3 regions of the Streptomyces sirii genome follow, and region 2 is predicted to be linked to each of the others. Evidence: riboswitches for the same ligand, from Rfam matches in the RefSeq annotation. Region 2 holds a riboswitch; each other region holds the start of a gene.
The links. Region 2 has a riboswitch for cobalamin ahead of cobN (cobaltochelatase subunit CobN). Riboswitches for the same ligand answer to the same signal wherever they lie in the genome.
Positions count from the first base shown of each region.

Region 1: it holds a riboswitch for cobalamin, as region 2 does, so the genes downstream of both, WAB15_RS27340 (ribonucleoside-diphosphate reductase subunit alpha) here and cobN (cobaltochelatase subunit CobN) in region 2, are expected to answer to the same signal.
Region 3: it holds a riboswitch for cobalamin, as region 2 does, so the genes downstream of both, metE (5-methyltetrahydropteroyltriglutamate--homocysteine S-methyltransferase) here and cobN (cobaltochelatase subunit CobN) in region 2, are expected to answer to the same signal.

Region 1 covers NZ_CP147982.1:6,035,850-6,045,596, forward strand. Annotated here, with positions in the region: gene WAB15_RS27320 (tetratricopeptide repeat protein) at 1-946, shown strand, start outside; gene def (peptide deformylase) at 1,014-1,658, shown strand; gene WAB15_RS27330 (transglycosylase domain-containing protein) at 1,701-3,689, opposite strand; gene WAB15_RS27335 (ribonucleotide-diphosphate reductase subunit beta) at 3,798-4,856, opposite strand; gene WAB15_RS27340 (ribonucleoside-diphosphate reductase subunit alpha) at 4,856-7,324, opposite strand; cobalamin riboswitch at 7,485-7,647, opposite strand; gene WAB15_RS27345 (GNAT family N-acetyltransferase) at 7,764-8,267, opposite strand; gene WAB15_RS27350 (Uma2 family endonuclease) at 8,373-8,960, shown strand; gene mctP (monocarboxylate uptake permease MctP) at 9,038-9,747, opposite strand, start outside.
Region 2 covers NZ_CP147982.1:4,567,341-4,577,087, reverse strand. Annotated here, with positions in the region: gene WAB15_RS20490 (precorrin-8X methylmutase) at 1-555, opposite strand, end outside; gene cobG (precorrin-3B synthase) at 552-1,919, opposite strand; cobalamin riboswitch at 2,082-2,235, shown strand; gene cobN (cobaltochelatase subunit CobN) at 2,271-5,900, shown strand; gene WAB15_RS20475 (DUF4097 family beta strand repeat-containing protein) at 6,017-6,757, opposite strand; gene WAB15_RS20470 (DUF1876 domain-containing protein) at 6,989-7,246, shown strand; gene WAB15_RS20465 (LCP family protein) at 7,444-8,775, opposite strand; gene WAB15_RS20460 (hypothetical protein) at 9,154-9,402, opposite strand; gene WAB15_RS20455 (M56 family metallopeptidase) at 9,732-9,747, opposite strand, start outside.
Region 3 covers NZ_CP147982.1:715,325-725,071, forward strand. Annotated here, with positions in the region: gene WAB15_RS03340 (DUF817 domain-containing protein) at 1-137, opposite strand, end outside; gene aceA (isocitrate lyase) at 587-1,870, shown strand; gene aceB (malate synthase A) at 1,974-3,572, shown strand; gene WAB15_RS03355 (3-hydroxybutyryl-CoA dehydrogenase) at 3,569-4,438, shown strand; cobalamin riboswitch at 4,633-4,855, shown strand; gene metE (5-methyltetrahydropteroyltriglutamate--homocysteine S-methyltransferase) at 5,020-7,338, shown strand; gene WAB15_RS03365 (hypothetical protein) at 7,521-7,643, shown strand; gene WAB15_RS03370 (glycoside hydrolase family 13 protein) at 7,746-9,386, opposite strand; gene WAB15_RS03375 (carbohydrate ABC transporter permease) at 9,440-9,747, opposite strand, start outside.

The sequences.
Region 1 (9,747 bases), 1.5 Mb from region 2:
GACCGACCGCGCTTTCACGCTGATCGGCGACGGCCGTTACGACGACGCGGGGGCGCTGCTGACCCGCGCCGCGGACATGGAGCCGTGGCTGTCGGAGTCCTGGTTCAACCTCGCCCTGCTGCACAAGTTCCGGCACGACTGGGAGCAGGCCCGCGCCGCCGGCTTGCGCGCGGTCGCCCTGCTGGACCGCGAGACCGGGGCGCCCGACTGGTGGAACGTCGGCATCGCCGCCACCGCCCTGCAGGACTGGCCGCTGGCCCGCCGCGCCTGGCAGGCGTACGGCCTCAAGGTGCCCGGCGAGGGCTCGCCGTCCGGCGAACCGCACGGTATGGCCCTGGGCAGCGCCGCCGTCCGGCTCTCCCCGGAGGGCGAGGCCGAGGTGGTCTGGGGCCGCCGGCTGGACCCGGCCCGTATCGAGGTGCTGTCGATCCCGCTGCCGTCCTCCGGGCGGCGCTGGGGCGAGGTGGTGCTGCACGACGGTGTCCCGCACGGCGAGCGGACCACCGTCGACGCCGACGGGGCCACCAGGGCCTTTCCGGTCTTCGACGAGATCGAGCTGTGGGCGCCCTCCCCGGTGCCCACCTGGGTCGTACTCCTGGAGGCCGCCACCGAGGCCGACCGGGACGCCCTGGAGCAGCTGGCGGCCGACGCCGGCTTCGCCGCCGAGGACTGGTCCTCCTCCGTCCGGCTGCTGTGCCGTACGTGCTCGGAGAGCCGGATGCCCAGCGACGAGGGCGACGGCGAGCATCTGGACCCGCACGACCACAGTGAGCCGGGCCACCCGGGCCCGCTCGGGCACCGCACCGCCGGCTCGGGTTCGCTGTGGGTGCCCGAGCGCGAATGCGGTATCGCCGCGCCGTCGGGCCTGGTCCGCGGGCTGCTCGACGGCTGGGTCGCGGACAGCCCGGACACCCGGGAATGGCGCGACCTCGAAGAGGTCTGCTGAGCGGCCGCCCGCGCCACCGTAGGCTGTAGGGCGACTAACAGGGTTTTCAGGAAGGCGTACGGCGGAGATGGCCCAGCAGCCTGTGTTTGATCAAGATGGTGACGAGCGGGTGGACGACGAGTTCCTCGACGACGTCACGGACGCCGAGGAGCGGGAGACCGCCCACCGCGAGCGCGGCACCTCGCGGCCGATCACGGTCGTCGGCAATCCGGTGCTCCACAAGGAGTGCAAGGACGTCACGGACTTCGACGACGAGCTCGCCGGGCTCATCGACGACATGTTCGCCAGCCAGCGCACCGCCGAGGGGGTGGGCCTGGCCGCCAACCAGATCGGCGTGGACCTGAAGGTCTTCGTCTACGACTGCCTGGACGACGAGGGCGTCCGGCACGTCGGCGCGATCTGCAACCCGGTGCTGGACGAGCTGCCGGCCGAGCGCCGGGTGCTGGACGACTCCAACGAGGGCTGCCTGTCCGTCCCGGGCGCGTACGCCGAGCTGGCCCGTCCCGACTACGCCGTGTGCCGCGGCCAGAACGCCAAGGGCGAGCCGATCGCGGTCCGGGGCACCGGCTACTTCGCGCGCTGCCTGCAGCACGAGACCGACCACCTCAACGGCTACCTCTACATCGACCGGCTCAGCAAGCGGGACCGCAAGGCCGCGCTGAAGCAGATGGCCGAGCTGGAGCCGCGCTACCCCGTCGTCCCCAACGACTGAGGCGGTCGGGCGCCCGGTCCCGGGGCCGGGCGCCCAGACCCGTCAGGGCGCCTTCTGGTAGGCGCTCCAGACCTTCGGGGGGAGGGCGGTGCCCAGCCCCCTGTCGTCGCCGCCGACACCCTGCATCGGCAGCAGCTCGGGCGCGCCCGGCTTGTTGCGGAACATGGTGACGGCCGTGGTCGGCTCGGCGTCGGCGTCCGCGCCGGGCGCGCGGTCGGGGCGGATGCCGCCCCAGTCCTCCGTGCCCGTGCCGGGGCCGGAGCCGGCGCCGAATTCCGGGCCGGTGGACGTCGGGCTGCCGATGAACCACGCCGACTTCATCCGGTCGCCCGGCTCGGTGCGGCCGGCCGCGACCGGCTGCCCGGCCGCCGCGTCGTCCGGCACCCCCAAAGTGCGCCAGCCCAGCCCCTCCAGGGTCGCGGAGACCTGCTGGGCGACCCCGGCGTCGACGACCTGCTGCGGCTTGGCGCGGTCGAAGCCGCGGATCTTCTTGCCGTCGTAGGTCATCGACGTCACCGCGTAGGGGTCGGCGTGCAGTCCGCCGTTGGCGAAGGTGGTGTAGGCGCTCGCCATCCGGATCGCGCTGGGTGCCGAGGTGCCCAGCGGGAAGGTCTGCTCCAGGGGCGCCATGCTCTCCTCGCGCAGCCCCGCGTCCACCGCCAGATCCCGGATCCGCTCCAGCCCGAGGCGCTGCCCGGCCCGTACGAACGGCGGGCTCTGGGCCTTGATCAGCGCGCCGCGCAGATCCCCGACCTGGTTCTGCCAGTCCACCGGACTCATGTCGTCGGCGTCGTCGAACCGGTCGGCGTCCTCGTCGGGCCCGTCGACCTGCTGCTGGAGCGCGGTCGCCAGTACGAACGGCTTGAAGGCGGAGCCGGCCGGGACGGCCGAGGTGTCCGCGTTGTTGCTGAAGTGCCGGGTGGCGTCCGTGCCGCCGTACAGGGCGACGATCGCGCCGTCCTTGGGACGTACGGAGGCCGCGCCGAACTCCACGAAGGCGTCGGCGGTGCGCTCCTTCGGATCGAGGTTCTCGCGGCGGACGTCGCTCACGGCCTTCTCCAGGCGGCGGGTGCGCTGCTTGTCGAAGGTGGTGTGTATGCGGTAGCCGCCGCGTGCCAGGTCCTTGTCGGTCAGACCGGTGCCGGCCTTGACGAACTTGTTGGCCACATCGACGAGATAGCCGATCTGGCCGGCCTGGCTGGTGGGCTTCGACAGCGTGCGCGGCTCGGGGAACCTACGGTACTTCGCCCGCTCCTGTCGGCTCATCTTGCCGGTGGCGACCTGCCGGTCGAGTATCCACTTCCAGCGTTCCACGGCCCGCTGGTGGTTGGCCTTGCTCAGCCCCGGATCGAACTGCTCCGACCCCTTCAGCAGGGCGGCCAGCAGCGCGCCCTGGCTGGGGTTGAGGTTCTTGGCGTCGATGCCGTAGTAGGCGTGGGCGGCCGCCTGGATTCCGTACGAACCGCGGCCGAACCAGCTGGTGTTGAGGTAGCCGCGCAGGATCTCCGGCTTGGACTTCTGGTTGCTCACCTTCAGCGAGAGGATGAACTCCCGCACCTTGCGGGTGATCGTCTGGTCCTGCGAGAGATAGGTGTTCTTCACATACTGCTGGGTGATGGTGGAGCCGCCCTGGGTCTCCTCGCCGGAGACCATGTTGACCACGGCGCGGGCGATGCCCTGGAGGGAGACGCCGGGGTCGCTGTAGAAGGTGGCGTTCTCCGCGGCGATCACGGAGTTCTCGACGGAGTCGGGCACCTTGTCGAGGGTGACGTTCTGCCGGTTGACGGCGCCCACGCTCACCATCTGGCTGCCGTCCGCCCAGTAGTAGACGGTGGCCTCCTGCCCGGCGATCTCGTTCTCGTTCGGAATGTCGATCGTCGCGTACACGACGGTGAACAGCCCCGCCAGGCAGAGGATCCCGAACGAGAGGGTGCCGAGCCACAGCCGCCATGACGGCAGCCAGCGGCGCGGACCCTCACGTCCCTGGCGCGGATAGTCGATGAACCGACGACGCCCCTTCGTGGCCTTCATATCCACAAGGATGTGGCGGCCACGGCTCCGGTTGCCGAGGTAACAGAACGCTCACATTGGCGCGTGACCAGGGCTGAAGGGGCGTCGCAGGTCCTCGGTTCCCCGGGCCTAGAAGTCGTCGTCGAAGGAGACCGAACCCTCGACGGCGACCTGGTAGGCCGAGGCCCGGCGTTCGAAGAAGTTGGTCAGCTCCTGGACGTTCTGCAGCTCCATGAAGGAGAACGGGTTCTCCGAGCCGTACACGGGAGCAAATCCCAGACGCTGCAGCCGCTGGTCGGCGACGCACTGGAGGTACTCGCGCATCGACTCGGTGTTCATGCCCGGCAGGCCGTCACCGCACAGGTCGCGGCCGAACTGCAGCTCGGCCTCGACGGCCTCCTTGAGCATCTCGGTGACCTGCTGCTCCAGCTTGTCGTCGAAGAGGTCGGGCTCCTCCTGGCGCACCGTGTCCACCACCGAGAACGCGAAGTCCATGTGCATGGACTCGTCGCGGAAGACCCAGTTGGTGCCGGTGGCCAGCCCGTGCAGCAGACCGCGCGAGCGGAACCAGTAGACGTACGCGAAGGCGCCGTAGAAGAACAGCCCCTCGATGCAGGCCGCGAAGCAGATCAGGTTCAGCAGGAAGCGGCGCCGGTCGGCCTTGGACTCCAGCCGGTCGATGCTCTCGACCGAGTCCATCCACTTGAAGCAGAACTCGGCCTTCTCCCGGATGGAGGGGATGCTCTCCACGGCCGCGAAGGCGGCGGCGCGGTCGTCCGGGTCGGGGAGGTAGGTGTCCAGCAGCGTCAGATAGAACTGGACGTGCACCGCCTCCTCGAAGAGCTGACGGCTCAGGTACAGCCGCGCCTCGGGGGAGTTGATGTGCTTGTAGAGCGTCAGCACGAGGTTGTTGGCGACGATCGAGTCGCCGGTCGCGAAGAACGCCACCAGCCGGCCGATCATGTGCTGCTCGCCCGGCGAGAGTTTGGCGAGGTCGGCGACGTCGGAGTGGAGGTCGACCTCCTCCACGGTCCAGGTGTTCTTGATCGCGTCGCGGTAGCGGTCGTAGAACTCCGGGTACCGCATGGGCCGCAGGGTCAGCTCGAAGCCCGGGTCGAGGAGGTTCTTGGCGCCGGTGGTCGTGGTGTGGTTGGCCGCGGCGGTGTTCTTCTCGGGTGCGGTGGTCATTACTGGCAGGCCTCGCAGGACTCGGGGTTTTCCAGGGAGCAGGCGACCGCCTCGGGGTCGGTGGCCTGCTGCGGGACGGGGACGGGGACGGGGGCGCCGGCGGCCGCGGTGCCGCGGGCCGACTGGGCGATCCGGGTCGCCGGCCGCGAACGCAGGTAGTACGTCGTCTTGATGCCGCGCTTCCAGGCGTAGGCGTACATCGAGCTGAGCTTGCCGATGGTCGGCGACGCCATGAAGAGGTTCAGCGACTGGCTCTGGTCGATGAACGGCGTACGGGCCGCGGCCATGTCGATCAGGGCGCGCTGCGGGATCTCCCACGCGGTGCGGTACAGCGCCCGGACCTCCTCGGGGATCCAACCGACGTCCTGCACCGAGCCGTTCGCCTCGCGCAGCGCGTCACGGGTCCGCGCGTCCCACAGCCCCAGGGCCTTGAGCTCCTCGATCAGATACGCGTTGACCTGGAGGAACTCACCCGACAGCGTCTCGCGCTTGAAGAGGTTGGAGACCTGCGGCTCGATGCACTCGTACACGCCCGCGATCGAGGCGATGGTCGCGGTCGGCGCGATCGCCAGCAGCAGCGAGTTGCGCATCCCGGTCGCGGCGATCCGGGTGCGCAGCGCCGCCCAGCGGTCCGCCCAGCGGGGCTCGGCGTTCGGGTAGTGGTCCGGGTGCAGCACACCGCGGGCGGTGCGGGTCGCCGACCAGGCCGGGTGCGGGCCGTGCCGCTCGGCGAGGTCCGCGGACGCCTCGTACGCGGCGAGCATGATCCGCTCGGAGATCCGGGTCGACAGCTCCTGCGCCTGGGCCGAGTCGAAGGGCAGCCGCAGCCGGAAGAAGACGTCCTGCAGGCCCATCAGGCCCAGACCCACCGGGCGCCAGCGGGAGTTGGAGGCCCCGGCCTGATCGGTCGGGTAGAAGTTGATGTCCACGACGCGGTCGAGGAAGGTGACGGCGGTACGGACCGTGGCGTCCAGCTTCTCCCAGTCCATCGCCTCCTCCCAGCCGGCGGCCTCGTCGCCCAGGTGGGCGGCGAGGTTGACCGACCCCAGGTTGCAGACCGCGGTCTCGCCGTCGTCGGTCACCTCCAGGATCTCCGTGCACAGGTTGGAGGAGTGCACGACCTGGCCGGGCTCGGCGGTCTGGTTGGCGGTGCGGTTGGCGGCGTCCTTGAACGTCATCCAGCCGTTGCCGGTCTGCGCCAGGGTGCGCATCATGCGGGAGTACAGCACCCGCGCCGGGATCTGCTTGAGCGCCCGGCCCTCGGCCTCGGCCCTGCGGTACGCGGCGTCGAACTCCTCGCCCCACAGGTCCACCAGCTCCGGGGCGTCCGAGGGGGAGAACAGCGACCAGTCGGCGTCCGCCTCCACCCGGCGCATGAACTCGTCCGGGATCCAGTGCGCGATGTTCAGGTTGTGGGTGCGGCGGGCCTCCTCACCGGTGTTGTCGCGCAGCTCCAGGAACTCCTCGATGTCGGCGTGCCAGGTCTCCAGGTAGACACAGGCGGCGCCCTTGCGCCGGCCGCCCTGGTTCACGGCCGCGACCGAGGCGTCCAGGGTGCGCAGGAACGGCACGATGCCGTTGGAGTGCCCGTTGGTGCCGCGGATCAGCGAACCGCGGGCGCGGATGCGGGAGTACGACAGGCCGATGCCGCCGGCGTGCTTCGACAGCCGCGCCACCTGGTGGTAGCGGTCGTAGATCGAGTCCAGCTCGTCCAGCGGGGAGTCCAGCAGGTAGCAGGACGACATCTGCGGGTGGCGGGTGCCGGAGTTGAACAGGGTGGGGGAGGAGGGCAGGTACGACAGCGAGCTGGTGAGGCGGTACAGCTCGGCGACGTCGTCCAGGGCGCGCTCGCTGTGGTCTTCGGCGAGGCCGCAGGCCACCCGCAGCAGGAAGTGCTGGGGGGTCTCGATGACCTGGCGGGTGGTCGGGTGGCGCAGCAGGTAGCGCGAGTGCAGGGTGCGCAGCCCGAAGTACCCGAACCGGTCGTCGGCCCCGTCGGCGAGCGCCCGGTCGACCAGGGCGTTCAGCCGGGCGGCGTGGGTCGCGACGAACTGCGCGGTCTCATCGGCGATCAGGCCCTCGCGGTGGCCGACCTCGACGGAGGCGGAGAAGGCGACCGCCCCCTGTTCGGCCGCCTCCTCCGAGATCGAGAGGGTGAGCAGCCGCGCGGCGAGCTTGGAGTACTGCGGCTCGTCACCGATCAGCCCGGCCGCGGCCTCGATGGCCAGCGACCGCAGTTCGGACTCGCCCGCGCCCTCGTACCGGCCGCGCAGGGCGGCGGCGGCCACCTTGCCGGGGTCGGTCGCGGTCAGGTCCTCGGTCAGCTTCGTCAGGGTGCGCAGCAGCGCAACGCCTGGACCGTCCCGCCCGTCCTCGCCCGGACCGCCGTCGGCGGGGGCGGCAGGCGCGGTCACCGCAGGCTGCACGACCTCGGCGTCTGACGCGGGCTCCGTTGGCGCGATGGTCACGTGATGCTCTCCCTCACTCGGCGGGGGCCGGGAGGGAGGGGCGCGACGGTCGCACGCGCGCATGCCGCACCCCGTGACGGTCAGGGGTGCGCGGGCACACCGCGCGGCGTCCACCGGCCCAACCCTCGGGGCCCGGACGTATCGACGTCCGCACCGATGGCGGTGCGGGCGTACCGTCGGCAGGTCCTCGGACTTCACGGGCGCGCGGCAGGGCCCTAGTCAGGCCACTGGGCGCGCTCTTACACCGTTGCGGGACAGTTCCGGATTCCCACCGGATTCCCCTGCGGCGACAGCGAGGACGAGCATACATCTTGTGCTGTCCCCCGCACGCACCCCCACATCTTGTGTCGCCACCTCATACCACTCCGACAGGTGTGCGAAGCGTCAGGGGGCGGGGGGAGCGCTCGGCACGGCTCTCAGGCCCGGCCTGGGGCGCCTTTCAGGCCATATCCCGCGCGAACGCCCAGAGCGTGATCCCCGGTACCGGCTCCCAGTCCCGTTCCTCGGCGCGCACGAATCCCAGCCGGCGGTAGAGCCGGTGCGCGGGCAGCACATGCCGTGGCGTGGACAGCACCATGCCGCTCAGCCCGAGCGCCCGCGCCCGCTCCAGACACGCCGCCACCAACGCCTCCCCGACGCCTCGTCCGCGCCCCTCGGGCCGCACCGCGAGCATCCGGAACTCCCCCTCCCCGGGCCGCGCCAGCTCCGCGTACGGACTCCCGTACGCGGAGAAGGTGACCGTCCCCACCACCCGCTCGTCCGGCCCCTCCACGGCCACCAGCACCTCCGCCTGCTCCGCCCGCTCGGCCACCTTCCGCAGCCTCGCCGCGTACCTGTCTCCCGCACCGGCCACCAGCAGCCCATCGGTCAGATAGACCGCCACCAGCAACTCCCCGACCGCACCGAACTCCGCCTGGCGCACGGGCCTGATCGTGATGTCCATGGGGCCAGTGTGAGGGTGGGGCTGATGGCGGGGTGGTTGTCGGCGGCCTCGGCTATCGTCGGTTTTACGTTCCCTGCTCCGTCCAGTGGAAGAAGGAGAGGTCTCATGACCGCGCTCGCTGACCGGCCACACATTATGGATACCGAGCACTTCGAAGAGGCCGCCCGGATACTCGCCCGCCTGGAAGAAGGCGCGCGGTTGGAACTCATCGACGGGAAGGTCAGGAGCAAGCCGATGCCGGATGGGGATCACGGGCGGATCATCCAGTGGTTGCTTCGCATCTGCATGCAGCACCGGCCCGAGCTTTTCCTCGATCCAACCCAGGGGCTGAAGGCGCAGGCGTACCGAAACGGCCGCGCCCGTCCAGATGGCTCGCTCGCACCCGCTGATGCCTTCGTTGGCCAAGGCGAGTGGGCAGACCCTGGCCCGGTACTGATGGTCGTCGAAGTCACTTCCCACGACTCCGACACCGACAAGCGCGACAGGGTCGAGAAGCGCAGTGCGTATGCGGAGACCGGTATCCCGATCTATCTGTTGATCGATCGGCAGGCCTGCCAGGTCGTGGTCTACAGCGAGCCCGACGGCGTCTGCTACGAGAACATCCACACTGTGCCGTACGGCAAGACGATCCACCTGCCGGACCCCGTCGGCATCACCCTCGAAACCGAGCCGCTCAAGGACTGGGTGAACTAGCCCCTCCCACCTCTGCGAAATGGGCCGCCGCAACCCCGAGGGGTTGCGGCGGCCCATTTCGGGTCAACGCCGACGCCTCAGTGCCCCGCCGGTGCCCCCGCCGTAGCCGACGGCAGCTCCGCCGAGACGCCCTCGTCGCCGATGTCCGCGGTGTAGTCGCCGGGGCTGGTCTCGTCGACGCCCTCAGGGGCCTTCATGGCCTTCAGGACGAACGTCAGGACGACCGTCACCACGAGGTTCAGGACGAGGGCGGTCAGGCCGATGTAGCCGATCTCGCCGATCCCGGGGATCTCCTTGCTGGAGCCGCCGAAGTGAGCCTGGGTGGGGCTCGCGACACCGTATGCCGCGAGCGTGCCGTAGAGCATGCCGACCGCCCAGCCGGTCAGCAGCGCCCAGCGGTGGAACCAGCGGGTGAACAGGCCGCCGACCAGGGCCGGCAGGGTCTGCAGGATCCAGATGCCGCCCAGCAGCTGGAAGTTGATGGCGACGGTCTTGTCCATGGTGAGGACGAAGACCAGCGCGCCGACCTTGACCAGCAGGGAGACGAGCTTGGCGACCTTGTGCTCCTGCTCGGGCGTGGCGGCGGGCTTGAGGAAGTCCTTGTAGACGTTGCGGGTGAACAGGTTGGCCGCGGCGATGGACATGATGGCCGCCGGTACCAGTGCGCCGATCCCGATCGCGGCGAACGCGACGCCGGCGAACCAGCTGGGGAACATGTCCTCGAACAGCTGCGGGACGGCCAGCTGGGGGTTGCCCTGGATGTCCGTACCGGCCTTGATGGCCATGA
Region 2 (9,747 bases):
GTGGTCCAGCTTCGACGGGTGGGCGATCAGCGCGTCCTTGGACTCCGCCGCGCCGATGAAGCCGACGGGTATGCCGAGGACGGCGGCAGGGCGGGGTGCCCCCTCCTCGATCATCTCCAGCAGCCGGAAGAGCGCGGTGGGCGCGTTGCCGACGGCCACCACGGCGCCCTCCATGCGGTCACGCCACAGCTCCAGCGCGGCGGCGCTGCGGGTGGTGCCCATCCGGGCGGCCAGCTCCGGCACCGACGGGTCGGCGAGCGTGCACAGCACCTCGTTGTCGGCCGGCAGCCGCTTGCGGGTGACGCCGCTGGCGACCATGTTGGCGTCGCACAGGATCGGCGCACCGGCGCGCAGCGCCTTGCGGGCGTTGGCCACCACCTCGGGGGTGAACGCCAGATCGCGTACGAGGTCGACCATGCCGCAGGCGTGGATCATCCGGACCGCCACCCGACTGACGTCGGCGGGCAGCCCGGCGAGGTCCGCCTCGGCGCGGATCGTGGCGAAGGACTGGCGGTAGATCGCCGCACCGTCCTTCTCGTAGTCGAAGGCGGTCACTGTGGCCTCGTTTCTTGTGTTGCTGGTGGTGCATCCGGCCGTACGACCGATATCTGGTAGCCGTCGGCCGTTGCCAGGACGTCGACCCAGGTGCCGTGAGGGTGGCCGCAGCGGCGCTCGCAGCCGGACCAGTGGACGGGCGCGCCGCCCGCCCAGGCGGCCGGGGCCGGGCCGCCGTCCGGCGTCCGCGCGCCCGCGGCGACCGCGGCCGCGGCGTCCGCGCGGACGTCCGTAAGGGACTTGGCGCAGCCGGGGCGGCCGGTGCACGCGCCGAGGCGGTGCCAGGGAGAGGACGGGTCGGTGACCAGGCCGGCGGCGGACAGCTCGGCCGACCGGGCGGCGGCCGCGGCGGCCGGCAGACCGGGCAGGACGATTCCGCGCCAGGGCGTCAGGCGCAGTGCACCGGAGCCGTCCTGGGCGGCGATGGCGGTGAGCAGGCGCCACTGGGCGGTGCTCAGCCGGCCCAGCGGAGCCAGCACGCACAGGGCCCGGCGGCCGTCGGCGCCCTCGACCACCCCCGGGGTGGAGGAGTCCGGGAACTCCTCGGCGTGCGCGGTCACCGAGCGCAGAGCCCCTGCCCCGTCCGTCACATGCTCCGCCGTGATGCCCGCCGCTCGTAGCCGCTCGGCGACGTGCCGGGCCGTCAGCGTGTGCTCGTCCGGCAGTTCGCGGATCCGCCAGGCGCCGCTACCGCTCGCCGCGGCGGTGTCCAGGAACGTCAGGGCGGCGGTGAGCGCGGCGCGCGGTGCGTCCGGGCCGGCGATCCGCAGCGCCGCCGGATCGTCACCGACCCGCAGCAGCGCGGTGCCACCGGCGCCGGAGCCGGTCCGCCCGGCCACCGTGGAGGGTTCTGCGACCAAGCTCACATCCCCGCCCAGCGCCGCCACATCGCCCCGTCCGTCGTCCAGGACGAAGAGGAAACGGCCGGACAGCGCGGTCGCCGACCGGCTCGCGCAGAGCGAAGAGTCCAGGTCACGGGCCCACAACCGCACGTCAGCAGGGGTGTGCCGGTCCAGCCCGGCCAGCGGGGAGGCGAGGATGTTGCGGATGCGTTCGTGGTGTTCGGAGGGGAGCAGACCGGCGTCGCGCAGCAGAGCGGCGAGCGGGCCGCCGCAGTCCTCGGCAAGGCCGCGCAGTTCCACGTTCCCCCGGGACGTCAGGGAGAGCCGGCCGTCCCCGAGAGTGTCCGCGGCGTCGGCCAACGCCTCGGCCTGACGTACCGTCAAGTCACCTGCGACTACCCGCACTCGGGCCAGTCGCCCGTCGGCCGCCGGGTGCAGCCGCAGCGCCCCCGGGCAGGCGTCACCGCGGTCCCGTAGGGGCGGTTCGGACCCCAGGGGCCGGATCGAGGGGGAGGGCGGCATGGCGGCGAGCATACCCACGACGCCGGGCGGCCGATCCGGGGCGGATCCGGCCACGGACCGGTCGCCGACCGGCCACCTACGCGGCCGCGGACCCGGCCCGGGCGGAGCGGAGCGGTCCGCGGCGGTCGGCCCCAGGGCCCGCTTACCTTGGCCGTCCGCAGCCCTTACTATGCAGGTCGGTGGGTCGGCTGGCCCACCGGACGCCAGCGACGGCGCCCAAGGGAGGAAGCCCGGTGAGAATCCGGCGCGGTCCCGCCACTGTGAACCCGGCCGGCGCCGGGTGAGCCAGGAACTCCCGCCGTCCATACGACCACCCGGGGCGCGGACACCCCGAGGAAGGCCTGCGCTCGCATGCTTCTGCTGCTGTCGACCTCCGACACCGACCTGCTCAGCGCCCGCGCGGCCACGGGCCCGGTGCCGTACCGTCTCGCCAACCCCGCCCGCCTCGACGTGGCCGAGCTGCCCGCGCTGCTGGAGGGCACCGACCTCGTCGTCGTACGCCTCCTCGGCGGCATCCGCGCCTGGCAGGAGGGGCTGGACCTGCTGCTCGCCGAGGACCAGCACCGGCCGGTCGTCGTGCTCACCGGTGAACAGGCCCCCGACGCCCAGCTCATGGAGCAGTCCACGGTCCCCGTCGGCATCGCGGCCGAGGCGCACGCCTACCTCGCGCACGGCGGCCCCGCCAACCTCGACCAGCTCGCCCGATTCCTCTCCGACACCGTCCTGCTGACCGGCCACGGCTTCGAGCCGCCGGCGCCCGCGCCCACCTGGGGCCCCCTCGACCGGGAGAGCCGCAACGACAGCGGCCCGCTGGTCGCCGTGCTCTACTACCGCGCTCACCACATGAGCGGCAACACCGCCTTCGTGCGGACCCTGTGCGAGCAGATCGAGGCGGCCGGCGGCCGCGCCCGCCCGCTCTTCGTCGCCTCGCTGCGCGCACCCGAGGCGGAGCTGATCGACGCCCTCCGCCCGGCCGACGCGATCGTCACCACCGTCCTGGCCGCCGGCGGCACCAAGCCCGCCGAGGCCTCCGCCGGCGGCGACGACGAGTCCTGGGACGCGGGCGCGCTCGCCGCGCTCGACGTGCCGATCCTCCAGGCCCTGTGCCTGACCGGATCGCGCAGCGCCTGGGAGGAGAACGACGAGGGGCTGTCCCCCCTGGACGCCGCCAGCCAGATCGCCGTCCCCGAGTTCGACGGGCGTCTGATCACCGTCCCGTTCTCCTTCAAGGAGGTCGACGAGGACGGTCTGCCGGTGTACGTCGCCGACCCCGAGCGCGCCGCCCGCGTCGCCGGCATCGCCGTACGCCACGCCCGGCTGCGCCACATCCCGGCCGGCGACAAGCGCCTGGCGCTGGTGCTCTCCGCCTACCCGACCAAGCACTCCCGCATCGGCAACGCCGTCGGCCTGGACACCCCGGCCAGCGCGGTCGCTCTGCTGCGCCGCCTCCGGGCGGAGGGCTACGACTTCGGCGACGAGACCGCCGAGCCCGTCCCCGGTCTGGAGTCCGGCGACGGCGACGAGCTGATCTACGCCCTCATCGAGGCCGGCGGCCACGACCAGGAGTGGCTCACCGAGGAGCAGCTGTCCCGCAACCCGGTCCGCATCCCGGCCGCGGACTACCGGCGCTGGTACGCCACGCTGCCGCAGGAGCTGCGCGACGCCGTCGAGGAGCACTGGGGGCCGGCGCCGGGCGAGATGTTCCTCGACCGCAGCCACACGGGCGAGCCGGGCCGCGACCCCGACGGCGACATCGTCCTGGCCGCCCTGCGCCGCGGCAATCTCCTGATCCTCATCCAGCCGCCGCGCGGCTTCGGCGAGAACCCGATCGCGATCTACCACGACCCCGATCTGCCCCCCTCGCACCACTACTTGGCGGCCTACCGCTGGATCGCGGCCTCCCAGGAGGACGGCGGCTTCGGCGCCGACGCCATGGTCCACCTGGGCAAGCACGGCAACCTGGAGTGGCTGCCCGGCAAGAACGCGGGACTGTCCGCCGCCTGCGGCCCGGACGCCGCGCTCGGCGACCTCCCGCTCGTCTACCCCTTCCTGGTCAACGACCCGGGCGAGGGCACCCAGGCCAAGCGCCGGGTCCACGCCACCCTCGTCGACCATCTCGTCCCGCCGATGGCCCGCGCCGAGTCCTACGGCGACATCGCGCGCCTGGAGCAGCTGCTCGACGAGTACGCGGCGATCTCCTCCATGGACCCGGCCAAGCTGCCCGCGATCCGCTCCCAGATCTGGACGCTGATCCAGGCCGCCAAGCTCGACCACGACCTGGGGATGGACGAACGCCCCGACGACGAGGGCTTCGACGACTTCCTGCTGCATGTCGACGGCTGGCTGTGCGAGGTCAAGGACGCCCAGATCCGCGACGGTCTGCACGTCCTGGGCGGCGCGCCCGCCGGGGAGGCCCGCGTCAATCTCGTGCTCGCCATCCTGCGGGCCCGGCAGATCTGGGGCGGCACACAGGCCCTGCCCGGCCTGCGCGAGGCGCTCGGCCTCGACGAGTCCGCCGCGACCCGTACGACCGCCGACGAGGCCGAGGAGACGGCCCGCGCCCTGGTCCAGGCGATGGAGGACGCGGACTGGGACCCGGCCGCGGTGGCCCGCATCGCCGATGGCCACCCGGACGCGGTCGCCGACATCCTCGACTTCGCCGCCCGCCAGGTCGTGCCGCGCCTCGCCGCCACCACCGACGAGATCGACCACGCCGTCCACGCGCTCAGCGGCGGCTTCGTCCCGGCCGGACCCTCCGGCTCCCCGCTGCGCGGGCTGGTCAACGTCCTGCCGACGGGCCGCAACTTCTACTCCGTCGACCCCAAGGCCGTCCCTTCCCGGCTCGCCTGGGAGACCGGCCAGGCACTCGCCGACTCCCTCCTGACGCGCTACCGCACCGACAACGGCGAATGGCCGCAGTCCGTCGGCCTCTCCCTCTGGGGCACCAGCGCGATGCGCACCAGCGGCGACGACGTGGCCGAGGCCCTCGCGCTGCTGGGCATCCGCCCCGTCTGGGACGACGCCTCGCGCCGCGTCACGGGCCTGGAGCCGATCGCGCTCACCGAGCTGGGCCGCCCCCGTATCGACGTCACCCTGCGCATCTCGGGCTTCTTCCGGGACGCCTTCCCGCACGTCATCGGCCTGCTGGACGACGCCGTACGGCTGGCCGCCTCCCTCGACGAGCCCGCCTCCGAGAACTTCGTACGGGCCCACGCCCAGGCGGACCTCGCCACGCACGGCGACGAACGCCGCGCCACCACCCGGATCTTCGGCTCCCGCCCCGGGACCTACGGCGCGGGCCTGCTCCAGCTGATCGACTCCCGCGACTGGCGCACGGACGCCGACCTCGCCGAGGTCTACACCGTGTGGGGCGGCTACGCCTACGGCCGCGGGCTGGAAGGCCGGCCGGCCCGGGACGAGATGGAGACCGCCTACAAGCGCATCGCGGTCGCGGCCAAGAACACCGACACCCGCGAACACGACATCGCCGACTCCGACGACTACTTCCAGTACCACGGAGGCATGGTCGCCACCGTCAAGGCACTCAAGGGCAAGGCCCCCGAGGCGTACATCGGCGACTCCACCCGGCCCGAGACGGTCCGCACCCGCACCCTCGTCGAGGAGACCTCCCGGGTCTTCCGCGCCCGGGTGGTCAACCCCCGCTGGATCGAGGCGATGCGCCGCCACGGCTACAAGGGCGCCTTCGAACTCGCCGCGACCGTGGACTACTTGTTCGGCTACGACGCCACCACGGGCGTGGTCGCCGACTGGATGTACGACAAGCTCGCCCAGACCTACGTCCTGGACCCCGAGAACCGCGCCTTCCTCCAGGAGGCCAACCCCTGGGCCCTGCACGGCATCGCCGAACGCCTCCTGGAGGCCGAGTCCCGCGGTATGTGGGAGAAGCCGGACGCCGAGACACTGGCGGCCCTGCGCGAGGCCTTCCTGGAGACGGAAGGGGAGCTGGAGGGCGAGGACTGAGCACCGGCGGCCCGTACGGCGGTGGCGACGGAGGGGGCCGGGCGGACGCGCCGGCCCCTGCCGGGTGCGCGCCCGGCGGGCGGGCCCTGCCGGTCGGGCCCGGGCCGCCCCGCTGACTAGCCGGCCTGGGCCGGCTCCGCGGTGATGTCCCCGTTGCTGGTGATCAGGTCCAGCCGGTACCGCGCCGCCGGGTCGCTCGCCACGTTGATGTCCTTGTCGCCGCTGCTGGTCTGTGCGGATATTCGGTAGGGGCCCTTGGGCACCTTCACCGTGACGGAGCCGTTGGAAGTCTTCGCCCGGATGTTCTGCGCGGTGGCGGGGGACAGCTCGATGCTCCCGTTGGAGGTCTCGGCGTCGATGCGCTTGCCCGACATGCCGCGGCCGGTGATCTGGCCGTTGGAGGTCCGTACGTCGACCGCGCCGGTGACGCCGTCCAGCTCGACCTCTCCGGAGCTGGTGGTCACCTCCACCGCGCCCACCTTGCTCAGGCTCACCGAGCCGTTCGAGGTCTCCCCGCTCACCGGGATGCCCGCCGGCACCTCGACGGTGTAGTCCACCGAGCACTCGTCGCCGCAGTCGCCGAGCACCAGGACGCCGTCCTCGACGCGGTACGTCTTACCCTCGGGCCGGTCGCCGTGGTAGGTGACGGCGCGGTGCACCGACACCGCGCCCCCGCCCTTGCCGCCGTGCACCGTGAGCCCGCCGGAGTCGCCGTCTATCCGGATGGCGGTGATCTTCTTCGACACCGTGGCGTCGTCCTTGAAGGTCTTGCTCGGCAGCAGTCCGCAGGCGCCGACGCCCCATGCCCCGACGCAGACCGTCGCGACGGTCCCGATGACGCGGACGCGCTTGCTCATGAAGTCCCCCGGTGTGCTGGAAAGTTGCTGAGGTAAGCGGCCCGGTCCCCACTCCGGCGCCACGAACCTCAGGCTAGGTCGCCCGCCGCGTCCCCCACCATGGGGAAAACCCCACACCTGAGGTGCGGTGATCCCCAGGTGCGGCCCGTCGGCGGTGGTGCGACGATTTTGTTGGGGGCAGGTCCTGTGCTGCGTATGGGGCGTATGAGGAGGCTTCCAGTGACCACGAAGATGTGGGATGCCGAGATCACCATCATCGAGACCGACAGCGAGGTCAGGGCCGAGGCCAGGCTGCGCGGCAAGGAAGGCGGACAGATGGTCGGCCAGGGGACGGCTCGCTGCAACCCCGCCGATGAGAACGTCCCGGCCATCGGGGACGAGTTGGCGGTGGCCCGGGCGATGTCGGACCTCAGCCATCAGCTGGTGCAGCGGGCCGCGCACGACATCGAGGTGCACACGGCCCGGCCGGTGGAGCACCTGCGGGTCTGACGTGGAGCAGCTGCGGGTCTGACGGCGTACGCCCTGCGCCTGCGGTGCCTTGGAGCTGGCCTGACCTGCCCTGTGTGCGTATGGCATGACGTGCCGGCCGGTGCGGACACAGGGCCCTTCGGCATGCGCGGCGACGGCAGTGCCGCACGGCGGGCAATGCCGCCGCACGGCACTGCCCGCCGCACTGCCTTGCGCGCCTACCCGCCGAACTTCGCCGCGAAGTCCGGCCCGATCGTGAGCGTCACCGCGCCCGGTGCCGCGCCGGCCGACTCGGTCGCCTTGGCGCCGGACAGGTGGGCGGCGAGCACCTCGCTCTGGACCTTGAGTCCGGCGGGGTAGGTGAGGGCGGTCTTGTCGGTCGCCGGGGCGTTGCCCGTGGCGATCACCGTGAAGCCGAGCTTGCGCAGCTGCTCGGCGGCGGAGGCGGCCTGGCCGGGGGTGCCGGTGCCGTTGAGGACGCGGACCTGCACGGAGTGCGCGGTGACGGGGTTCTTGGCGGCCTCGGCGAGCTTCTTCTTGCCGGCGGCGCCGATTTCGCGGTCATGGGCGAGGTCGCTGAACAGCTGGCTGGCCTGCGGGTACTGCCAGACCACATTGGCCTTGTCGGTGGGGACGTCGGCCTCGCGGTAGTAGTTGGGCACGGTCACGAAGGTGAGGCGGTCGCTGGGGATGTCCTTGACCGTCGAGGCGAGGTCGGTGAGCGCGTCGATGCCGTCCAGATCCCTGTCGGTGGTCACGGACTTGGTCGCGGAGTCGAGGAAGTCGTAGAGAGACCCGGGGCTGGTCAGCTTCTCCTGCGCCTTTTTGCCCAGCGCCTTCATGAACTCCTGCTGGCGGCCGATGCGGCCCAGGTCGGAGCCGTCACCGACGCTGTAGCGGGTACGCACGTACCCGAGCGCCTTCTCGTCCCGTACGGTCTGGCAGCCCGCCTCCAGGTCGAGGTGGGCCTTCTTGTCATGGATGGCGTGCTTGGGGCAGACCTCTATGCCGTCCAGGGCATTGACCATGCCCTTGAAGCCCTGGAAGTCGATCGAGGCGAAGTTGTCGATGCGCAGTCCGGTGTTCTGCTCGACGGTCTTGATGGTGCAGGCCGCCGCCTTGGAGATGTCGCCGCCGTCGCCGCCGATCGAGAACGCCTCGTTGATCTTGAAGTGGTGTGGGGACGACTTCGTGCCGTTGCCGCGGGTGCAGGCGGGGATCTGCACCCAGGAGTCGCGGGGGAAGGACAGCGCGGTGGCCCACTCGTGGTCGGCGGAGATGTGCAGCACCATCAGCGTGTCCGACTGCATGGTGGTCAGATCCCTGCCGTACTTGGCGTTGGCGCCCGCGCGGCTGTCGGAGCCGACAAGCAGGATGTTCTTGGAGCCGGGGCTGAGGTTGGTCGGCCGCTTGCCGTCGACGCTGATGTCCGCGCCGCGGATGTTGCCGTCCAGCTGGATATAGGCCCAGACGCCGACACCCGCCGCGCCGAGCAGCAGGACGCCGAGCACGCCGCCGGTCCAGGCGACGATGCGCCCGCGGCGGGTCATCCGCACCTTGCCGGTGCCGCCCGCCCGCCGGGACCTGCCGGCCGCGCGGGAGGAACCGTCGGCCGTGCGGGAGGAGCCGTCGCGCCTGCGGCGGGACGTGCCACCGCCCGCCCGGGAGCCGTCGCCGCGGGTGCGTGAGTCATCGTCGCGGGTGCGCGACTCGTCGCCGGTACGCAACGAGTCGGGTGCGCCGCCGCCCCGTCGGGCCGTCTTCTGGTGCGTCTGCCTGTCATGCACGCCGATGGCCCTTCTGGTCCTTCTGTTGCTGGTGATGCGAGCGGTGCTGGTAGTGCGAGTAGTGCTGTGCGGGGGACGGCACGGTTTCACGTGAAACCGCGCCCGCGGTCGGCCTCAGCGGTAACCGGCGGAGGCGGCCGGTCAGATGCCGGTACTGGGCAGGAGCCGGATGGAGTCGGGGTCGTAGCGATACCACTGCGGACCCGTGCCGCCGGGAAGCGTGCGCAGCCGACACCACAGTTCTCCCGCATCGTCGGTCCACCAGGCGCTGATCCGGCCCAATTCCCATGTGTCGTCCGGGTATTGGACCTCCACGGGCTGATAGACCCATCGCACCTCCGCCTCTGGAGGCGGGCAGTCCCAGCTCAGGAGTCCGCACCTCGTCGCCATCTCCCCCTCCGGACGCGCCTGTTGCGCATATGTCCGCGCAACTCTACCGGCGCGTCTACAAGGTTGTAGAAGTTGCCGGTTATGCGACCGCTCACAGCGGTCTGCGGGCGGGTCCCGGTGAGGGCCAGGGATCAGTGTGCCGCTAGAGCGGGCCGGCTGCTCCGGGAACGGCGAACCGGGCGCACTCTGGCGTGTCCGGTCCGGTCCGCCGACCATGCGCGGGTGAACGCACCGGTTGCCGCATCGGCGACCGGACCACCGACGGACCACGGACCGAGACAACCACCGCATCGCCGACCGGACCACCGATCACCCCGCGGCCCGGGGCGTCAGAGCGGCGTCGCC
Region 3 (9,747 bases), 3.9 Mb from region 2:
CCGTACACGAGCAGCAGGTCGTACCTGGCCACCGGCAACTCGGCCGGAAGGGACAGCAGCGCCATCCCCGAGAGCAGTGCGACGGCGAACGCGCAGCAGCGGGTCTGCAGCCGGGCGAACAGGAGCAGCTGCGGCAGGGGGGCGACGATCGCGGTCACAGTCGGGGAGACGAGATCCCTGGCGGTGGTGGTTCCAGGGGCCGTGGTGGTTCCAGAGGCCCTGGTGGTTCCAGAGGCTCTGCCGGCCCTCCCCGCACCACCGTGCAACCTTCGCAAGGTTGGCAAAAGACGGGCGGAAGATTCGCAGAAGTTGGCAGGCATCCACGATTGATGGCACTCAGTGCCAGTGCCAGAGTCATCAGTGCGGCCCGCCGGACACCGGCGGCCACCGCTCGGATCCGGGGCGCGATTCACGCCCTGACGTCGGAGATCCCGGCGACGGCGGGGTCGCGTGACGGCAGCGTTGCTCACCTCCGCCCCATGGCGTAACGGCGGGCCGCACCCCAGCCATAGGACACACAGTGCCATCTCCATTGATGCAAGCCGGGGATTGGCAGACGAGACAGACCGAGGAGACGGTGACAGTCATGGCAGAGGCGAGGACGCAGGCGGCCGAGGAACTCGCGCGGCGCTGGGCCACCGACCCCCGGTGGCAGGGCATCGAGCGCACCTACAGCGCCGACGACGTGATCCGACTGTCCGGCAGCGTGCGCGAGGAGCACACCCTGGCCCGGCGCGGCGCCGAGCGGCTGTGGCGGCAGCTGCACGAGCGGGACTACATCCACGCGCTCGGCGCGCTGACCGGAGGTCAGGCCGTCCAGCAGGTCAAGGCGGGCCTCCAGGCCATCTACCTGTCCGGCTGGCAGGTCGCCGCCGACGCCAACCAGGCCGGCCACACCTACCCGGACCAGAGCCTGTACCCCGCCAACTCCGTTCCCCAGGTGGTCCGGCGGATCAACAACGCGCTGCTGCGCGCCGACCAGATCGCCACCGCCGAGGGCACCGGTGACACCACCGACTGGCTGGCGCCGATCGTCGCCGACGCCGAGGCCGGGTTCGGCGGCCCCCTGAACGCCTTCGAGCTGACCAAGGCGATGATCGCGGCCGGTGCGGCCGGTATCCACTACGAGGACCAGCTGGCCTCCGAGAAGAAGTGCGGTCACCTCGGCGGGAAGGTGCTGGTGCCGACCTCGCAGCACATCCGCACCCTCAACGCCGCCCGGCTCGCGGCCGACATCGCCGATGTGCCGACCCTCATCGTCGCCCGCACCGACGCCCTGGCAGCAAACCTGCTGACCAGCGACGTCGACGAGCGCGACGCCGAGTTCGTCACCGGCGAGCGCACGGCGGAGGGTTTCTACCGGGTCCGCAACGGCATGGCGCCGGTCATCGCCCGCGGCCTGGCCTACGCCCCGTACGCCGACCTCATCTGGGTGGAGACCGGCACCCCGGACCTGGCGCAGGCCCGCGAGTTCGCCGAGGCGATCCACGCCGAGCACCCGGACCAGATGCTGGCCTACAACTGCTCGCCGTCGTTCAACTGGAGGGCCGCTCTCGACGACGACCAGATCGCCAAGTTCCAGCGGGAGCTGGGGGCGATGGGCTACCGCTTCCAGTTCATCACCCTGGCCGGCTTCCACTCCCTCAACCACGGCATGTTCGACCTGGCGCGCGGCTACGCCGAGCACGGTATGACCGCGTACGTCGACCTGCAGGAGCGGGAGTTCGCCGCGCAGGCGCACGGCTTCACCGCGGTCAAGCACCAGCGCGAGGTCGGCACCGGCTACTTCGACCTGGTCTCCACCGCCGTCAACCCCGCCTCCTCCACCACGGCCCTGACCGGCTCCACGGAGGAGGAGCAGTTCCACTAGGTCGCCCCGTCCGGGCGTCAGTCCGGTCCGTCCCCGACTGAGCGGGGGTCGTACGACCGTCCCCGTCCGACCCCCGCTCCACTCCCTCCCGCAGGAGAACCCGATGACCACCAGCGCCCTCACCCACCGCGTCCGCGTCCTGGCCGCCCCGGGCGACCGTCACGACGAGATCCTCACGCCCGCCGCCCTGGGCTTCCTCGGGCACCTGGCCGCCGCCTTCGGCGAGCGCCGGCGGGACCTGCTGAAGGAACGCCGCCGGCAGGCCCTGCGTCTGGCCAGCGGCTCCCCGCTCGACTTCCCGCTGGTCACCGCCGCCGTGCGCGCCGACCCGTCGTGGCGTGTCGCCGCGCCGGCTCCGGGCCTGACCGACCGCCGCGTCGAGATCACCGGCCCACCGGACCGGCGTATGACGGTCAACGCGCTCAACTCCGGGGCCCGGGTGTGGATGGCCGACTTCGAGGACGCCACCGCCCCCACCTGGGACAACGTCATCGGCGGCCAGCTGAACCTGCGCGACGCCATCGACCGGCGCATCGACTTCACCAGTGACGACGGCAAGGAGTACCGGCTCGCCGACCGCGGCCGGCTCGCCACCATCGTCGTCCGGCCGCGCGGCTGGCACCTCGACGAGGGGCACCTGGAGTTCGCCGGCGGACCGGTGCCCGCCGCGCTCGTCGACTTCGGCCTGTACTTCTTCCACTGCGCGCAGCGCCAGATCGACACCGGGCACGGCCCGTACTTCTACCTGCCGAAGCTGGAGAACCGCTACGAGGCCCGGCTGTGGAACGACGTGTTCGTCCTCGCCCAGGAGCTGCTCGGCATACCCCGCGGCACGATCCGCGCCACCGTGCTCATCGAGACGATCACCGCCGCCTTCGAGATGGAAGAGATCCTCTACGAGCTGCGCGAGCACAGCTCCGGCCTCAACGCCGGCCGCTGGGACTACCTCTTCAGCCTGATCAAGACCTTGGGACACCGCACCGGCTTCCTACTGCCGGACCGGGCGAAGGTGACCATGACCGCCCCCTTCATGCGGGCGTACACCGAACTGCTGGTGCGCACCTGTCACCGGCGGGGCGCCCACGCGATCGGAGGCATGGCCGCGCAGGTGCCGAGCAAGGATCCGGCCGCCAACGAGGCGGCGCTGGCCAAGGTCCGGCTGGACAAGGAGCGCGAGGCCGAGGACGGCTTCGACGGCTCCTGGGTGGCCCATCCCGGCCTCGTGCCACTGTGCCGCGAGGTGTTCGACGGCGTGCTCGGCGACCGGCCGCAGCAGATCGACCGTTCCCGCGACGATGTGGCGGTGAGCGCCGCGGACCTGCTCTCGGTGCGCCGGATCAGCGGTCCGCCCACGGCGGAGGGGGTGCGAGCCAACGTCGCGGTGGCTCTGCGCTACTTCGCCGCCTGGCTGCGCGGCCAGGGGGCGGTCGCCCTGTACGGCCTGATGGAGGACGCCGCCACCGCCGAGATCGCCCGTGTGCAGATCTGGCAGTGGCTGCGCCACCGGGTCGTGGACCGGGAGACGGTCCGGCGGCTGCTCGACGAGGAGCTCGCCGCGCTCGGTGCCGAGTACCCGTGGGCGCCTCTCGAAGAGGTGCGCGCGCTCTTCGAACGGAACGCACTGGCCCGGGAGTTGCCGGGCTTCTTCACCCCGGACGCCTACGCCCGCCACCTCGTACGGAACGCGGAGCCGCGGTCATGAGCGCGGGCATCCAGCGCGTCGGGGTGGTCGGCGGCGGTCAGATGGGCGCGGGCATCGCCGAGGTGTGCGCACGGGCCGGTCTCGACACCGTGGTCTGCGAGGCCGACGCCACGGCCGCCCGCGCCGCGCGGGAGCGGGTGGCCGCCTCGCTGGACCGCGCCGTGCGGCGGGGGAAGCTGGAGCCGGCCGCGGCGCGGCAGGCCCTCGCCCGCCTGCTCTTCACCGGCAGCCTGGAGGACCTGGCGGACCGGCAGCTCGTCATCGAGGCCGTCGTCGAGAACGCCGACGCCAAGACGGAGGTGTTCGCCGCGCTCGACAAGATCGTCGAGGACCCAGGGGCGGTGCTGGCCACCAACACCTCCTCCCTCCCCGTCATGCGCCTGGGCATGGCCACCGGCCGCGCCGACCGGGTCGTGGGGCTGCACTTCTTCAACCCGGTCCCGGTGCTGCCGCTGGTGGAGATCGTGACGTCCCTGCACACGGCTCCCGAAACGGTCGCCGTCGTGGCGGACTTCGCCACCGGCACCCTGGGCAAGACGGTCGTCCGCTCCCAGGACCGGGCCGGCTTCGTCGTCAACGCGCTGCTCGTGCCATACCTGCTCGCGGCGATCCGCATGGCGGAGTCGGGCTTCGCCACGGCCGCGGACATCGACACCGGCATGGAGCTGGGCTGCGCCCACCCCATGGGGCCGCTCAGACTGGCGGACCTGATCGGGCTGGACACCGTCTCCTCGATCGCCGAATCGCTCTACGACGAGTTCAAGGAACCGCTCTACGCCCCTCCCCCGCTGCTCCAGCGGATGGTCGAGGCAGGGCTGTTGGGCCGCAAGGCCGGCCGGGGGTTCCACCAGTACGACCAGAACTGAGGGGTCTGGTCCGGTCGGGCTGAGGGGCCCGGCCGCACCGCCGGCCGAGGGATCCGGCGGCTGCTCACAGGGGAGGGCGGGAGACGCATGTGCGGCGTTTCCCGCCCTCGTCGCGCTTCACACCTGTCGCCCGCGTGGCTCACCTCACCTTCCGAATGGTGGACCTGGACGTACCGCATCGCTCGACGGCCCTTAGGCTGACCTGTGCAGCTGGTTCGCCCCGTCCGCCAGGCGGGATGCGTCGCAAGAGGGAACCCGGTGGGAATCCGGGACTGCCCCGCAGCGGTGAGCGGGAACGACCGCCGTCATACGCACTGGGTCCGATGAGAGGGCCTGGGAAGCGACGGCCATTAGGTGTCCTCCCCCGTGAGGACGTGCTCGCGAGTCCGAAGACCTGCCATCTGCCCGGGTGCGGACGACTCGCACCCGGATATCCCGGTGACCTCGAGGGCGGGTCGGCGTACATACCAGGCGGATGACCGCGCCATGCCGCGCGAGGTCGTATCGCACGGTTCGCTGCCCCTTCGCGTCCTCGTCCCGTCGCCGGGATCTCAGGGATTCATCTCGCGAAGGAGATCTCCGTGAACACCAAGTCCGCAGCCGCGGCAGCACGGGCCACCGTGTACGGCTACCCCCGCCAGGGCCCGGACCGGGAACTGAAGAAGTCGATCGAGGGTTACTGGAAGGGCCGCGTCACCGCCGACGCCCTCCGCGCCACCGCCGCCGAACTGCGCCGCTCCGCCTGGCAGCAGTTGGCCGGGGCGGGCCTCGACGAGGTCCCGACCGGCGACTTCTCGTACTACGACCACGTCCTGGACACCACCGTCATGGTCGGGGCGATCCCCTACCGCCACCGGGACGCCGTCGCGGCCGATCCGCTCGACGGTTACTTCGCCATGGCGCGTGGCACGCAGGATGTCGCACCACTGGAGATGACCAAGTGGTTCGACACCAACTACCACTATCTGGTGCCCGAGTTGGGCCCCGACACGGTGTTCACCGCCGACTCCGCCAAGCAGGTCGCCGAGCTGAAGGAGGCCCTGGCACTGGGGTTGACGGCCCGGCCGGTGCTGGTCGGTCCCGTCACCTATCTGCTGCTGGCCAAGCCCGCGCCCGGCGTGGCCGCCGACTTCGACCCGCTGACCCTCCTGGACCGCCTGCTGCCCGTGTACGCCGAGGTCCTCGCCGACCTGCGCGCGGCCGGCGCCGAGTGGGCGCAGTTGGACGAACCCGCCCTCGTCCAGGACCGCACACCGGCCGAGCTCGACACCGCTGCCCGCGCCTACCGCGAACTCGGCGCCCTCACCGACCGGCCCAAGCTGCTCGTCGCCTCCTACTTCGACCGCCTGGGCGACGCGTTGCCCGTCCTGGCCAAGGCTCCGGTCGAGGGGCTCGCGCTGGACTTCACCGAGTCCGCCGCCGCCAACCTGGAGGCCCTGGCGGCCGTCGGCGGACTACAGGGCAAGCGACTGGTCGCCGGCGTCGTCAACGGCCGCAACATCTGGGCCAACGACCTGGAGAAGTCCCTCGCCACGCTCGGCACCCTCCTCGGTCTGGCCGACCGGGTCGATGTGTCGGCCTCCTGCTCCCTGCTGCACGTCCCGCTGGACGCGGCGGCCGAGCGGGACATCGCACCGCAGGTCCTGCGCTGGCTGGCCTTCGCCCGGCAGAAGACGGCCGAGATCGTCACCCTCGCCAAGGGCCTGTCCCACGGCACCGGCGCCATCACCGCCCAACTGGCCGCGACCCGGGCCGCCCTGGCCTCCCGGGCCAACTCACCCATCACCCACAACCCGGACGTCCGCGCCCGTACCGGCGCGATCGGCGAGAGCGACGCCCGCCGCTCCCAGCCCTACGCCGAACGGACCTCGGCCCAGCGCGCCCACCTCCGCCTGCCGCTGCTGCCGACCACGACCATCGGCTCCTTCCCGCAGACCGGCGAACTGCGCACCGCGCGGGCCGACCTGCGCGCGGGCCGGATCGACACGGCCGGGTACGAGGAGCGGATCAAGGCCGAGATCCAGGAGGTGCTCGCCTTCCAGGAGAAGGCCGGTCTGGACGTCCTCGTCCACGGCGAGGCCGAACGCAACGACATGGTCCAGTACTTCGCCGAGCAGCTCACCGGCTACCTCGCCACGCAGCACGGCTGGGTCCAGTCGTACGGCACCCGCTATGTCCGCCCACCGATCCTGGCCGGCGACATCTCCCGCGCCGAGCCGATGACCGTGCGCTGGACGGCCTACGCCCAGTCGCTCACCGACCGTCCGGTCAAGGGCATGCTCACCGGCCCGGTCACCATGCTCGCCTGGTCCTTCGTCCGCGACGACCAGCCCCTGGGCGACACCGCCCGCCAGGTCGCCCTCGCCCTGCGCGACGAGGTGGGCGACCTGGAAGCGGCCGGCACATCCGTCATCCAGGTGGACGAGCCGGCCCTGCGCGAGACCCTGCCGCTGCGCGGCGCCGACCGCCCCGCCTACCTGGCCTGGGCCACGGAGGCGTTCCGGATCACCACCAGCGGCGTCCGCCCAGACACCCAGATCCACACCCACATGTGCTATGCCGAGTTCGGCGACATCGTCCAGGCCATCGACGACCTCGACGCGGACGTCATCAGTCTGGAGGCCGCCCGCTCCCATATGCAGGTCGCCCGCGAACTGGCCGCCCACGGCTATCCGCGCGAGGCCGGGCCCGGCGTGTACGACATCCACTCGCCGCGCGTGCCGAGCCCGGAGGAGGCCGCCGAACTGCTGCGCACCGGCCTGAAGGCGATCCCCGCCGAGCGCCTGTGGGTGAACCCGGACTGCGGTCTGAAGACCCGGGGCTGGCCCGAGACCCGGGCGTCCCTGGAGAGCCTGGTGGCCGCGGCCCGCACCGTCCGCGGTGAGCTGTCCGCATCCTGACCTGACGGCTCCCTAGGGGCCGGGGCCATGAGTGCCCCGGCCCCTGGGCCCCCAATCACCGTTATTTCATCGGCATTTCAGCGCTCCCCACGACAGTGGGCGCACAACGTGTCGAACGACCGGTCGCGCGGCTACGCCGTACGCGCACCGAGCAAGTGAACGGGGACCCTGTGGATGATCTCTTGCACAAGCTGGTTTCTGCCGCCCTCACGGGAGGTCTGATCGCCCTGGTGGGCTTTCTGAGCATGGCCGCCCGCAGGCGCAGGGCCGCCAGGGAGGAAGCCCGCCGCACCGGCTCCGACTGAGGATCGCACGCAAGCCTGACGGCGGCCGACCGGCCTGGAGTTGGCCGGTCGACCGCCCGTCTGCGCGGTTGACGCGGTTGTTGTCGCTATACCGTCACCCCGTCACAGCGCCAACCAGACCGCCTCGTCCGTCCCCAGGTGGCCGTCCTCGATGTGTCCGCTTGCCAGGACCACCGTGTCGTGTTCCGGGAGGGGGTACGGGTCGGCGGAGAGGTTGACGACGCAGGCGAAGCCCGGTTCGCGGGCGAAGGCGAGTACTCCGGGTGGCGTGTCCAGCCAGGTCAGGGCGGAGTCGCCGAGGGCGGCGTGGTCCCGGCGCAGGTGGAGGGCGCGGCGGTAGAGCTCCAGCATGGACGCCTCGTCGCCGGTCTGCGCCTCGACGCTGAGGGCGTGCCAGTCCGCTGGCTGGGGCAGCCAGGGCGCGCCGGAGGCGTCGTCGGGGCTGAAGCCGAACGGTGCCTCCTGCCCGGACCACGGGATCGGCACCCGGCAGCCGTCACGGCCGGGGTCGGTGTTTCCGGAGCGCTCCCAGATGGGGTCCTGGAGGACGTCCTCGGGCAGGTTCTCGACCTCCGGCAGGCCCAGTTCCTCGCCCTGGTAGACGTATGCGCCGCCGGGCAGGGCGAGCATCAGCAGGGCGGCGGCGCGGGCGCGCCGGATGCCGAGTGGGAGGTCGAGGGGGCCTTCGGGCCGGTAGGGCACATTGGCGGTCCACTTCCTGACCACCTCGCGTCCGTAGCGGCTGGGGTGGCGTACGACGTCGTGGTTGGAGAGCACCCAGGTGGCGGGGGCGCCGACGGCGCCGAGGCTGGCGAGCGAGCTGTCGATGACCTCGCGCAGCGCCTTGGGGTCCCAACTGGTCATCAGGAAGTCGAAGTTGAAGGCGGTGTGCAGACCGTCCCGGCGTACGTAGCGGGCGAGCCGCTCGGGGCTGGGCGCCCATGCCTCGGCGACGAACTTGCGGTCGCCGGGGAACTCGTCGGCCACCCGGCGCCACGATCGGTAGATCTCATGCACCTCGTCGCGGTCCCAGTGCGGGTGGTCGACCGGGGCCTGGGCTTGTGGGGAGTCCGGGTCCGGGAGGACCGGCAGGTCGGGGAGTTCGGGGTGCTTGATCAAGCCGTGCGCCACGTCGATGCGGAAGCCGTCGACGCCCCGGGTGAACCAGAACCGCAGGATGTCCTCGAACTCGGCACGTACTTCCGGGTTCTTCCAGTTGAGGTCCGGCTGCTCGGGGGCGAACAGGTGCAGGTACCACTGTCCGTCGGGCAGCCGCCTCCAGGCCGGGCCGCCGAAGCAGGACTTCCAGTCGTTGGGCGGTTCGGCGCCGTCGGGGCCGCGTCCGTCCCGGAAGACATAGCGCTCGCGCTCCGGGCTTCCGGGCCCGGCGGCCAGCGCGGCCTGGAACCACGCGTGCTGGTCGGAGGTGTGGTTGGGCACGATGTCGGGGATGACGCGGATGCCGTGCCGATGCGCCTCCTCGATGAGCGCCTCGGCCTCCGCGACGCTGCCGAACAGCGGGTCGATCTCCCGGAAGTCCGCCACGTCGTATCCGTGGTCGGCCATCGGCGACTTGTACCACGGGTTGATCCAAATGGCGTCGATGCCAAGGGACTTGAGGTAGGGAAGGCGTGAGCGGATGCCTGCGATGTCACCGATCCCGTCGCCGTTCCCGTCGGCGAAGCTGCGGATGTAGACCTGGTAGATGACGGCGCTGCGCCACCAGGGTGCGGTGCTGGGCATGGTCGGGCGTACTCCTTGCGGAAGAGTGTGCGGTAAGCGGTACGGAGGGCGGGCTACTTCGCCGCGCCGGCGGTGAGGCCGGCGACGATCCGGCGCTGGAAGATCAGCACCATGATCACGAGCGGGATGGTGACGAGGACCCCGGCCGCCATCTGGCTGCCGAACGGCGTCTCGAACTGGGTGGCCCCGGAGAACTTGGAGATCGCCACGGGTGCGGTCTGCATCTCCGCCTTGTTCGTCATCGACAGGGCGATCAGGAACTCGTTCCAGGACGCGATGAAGGTGATGATCGCGGTGGTGAAGATGCCGGGTGCGGCGAGCGGGATGATGACCTTGCGGAAGGCCTGGCCGCGGGTGCAGC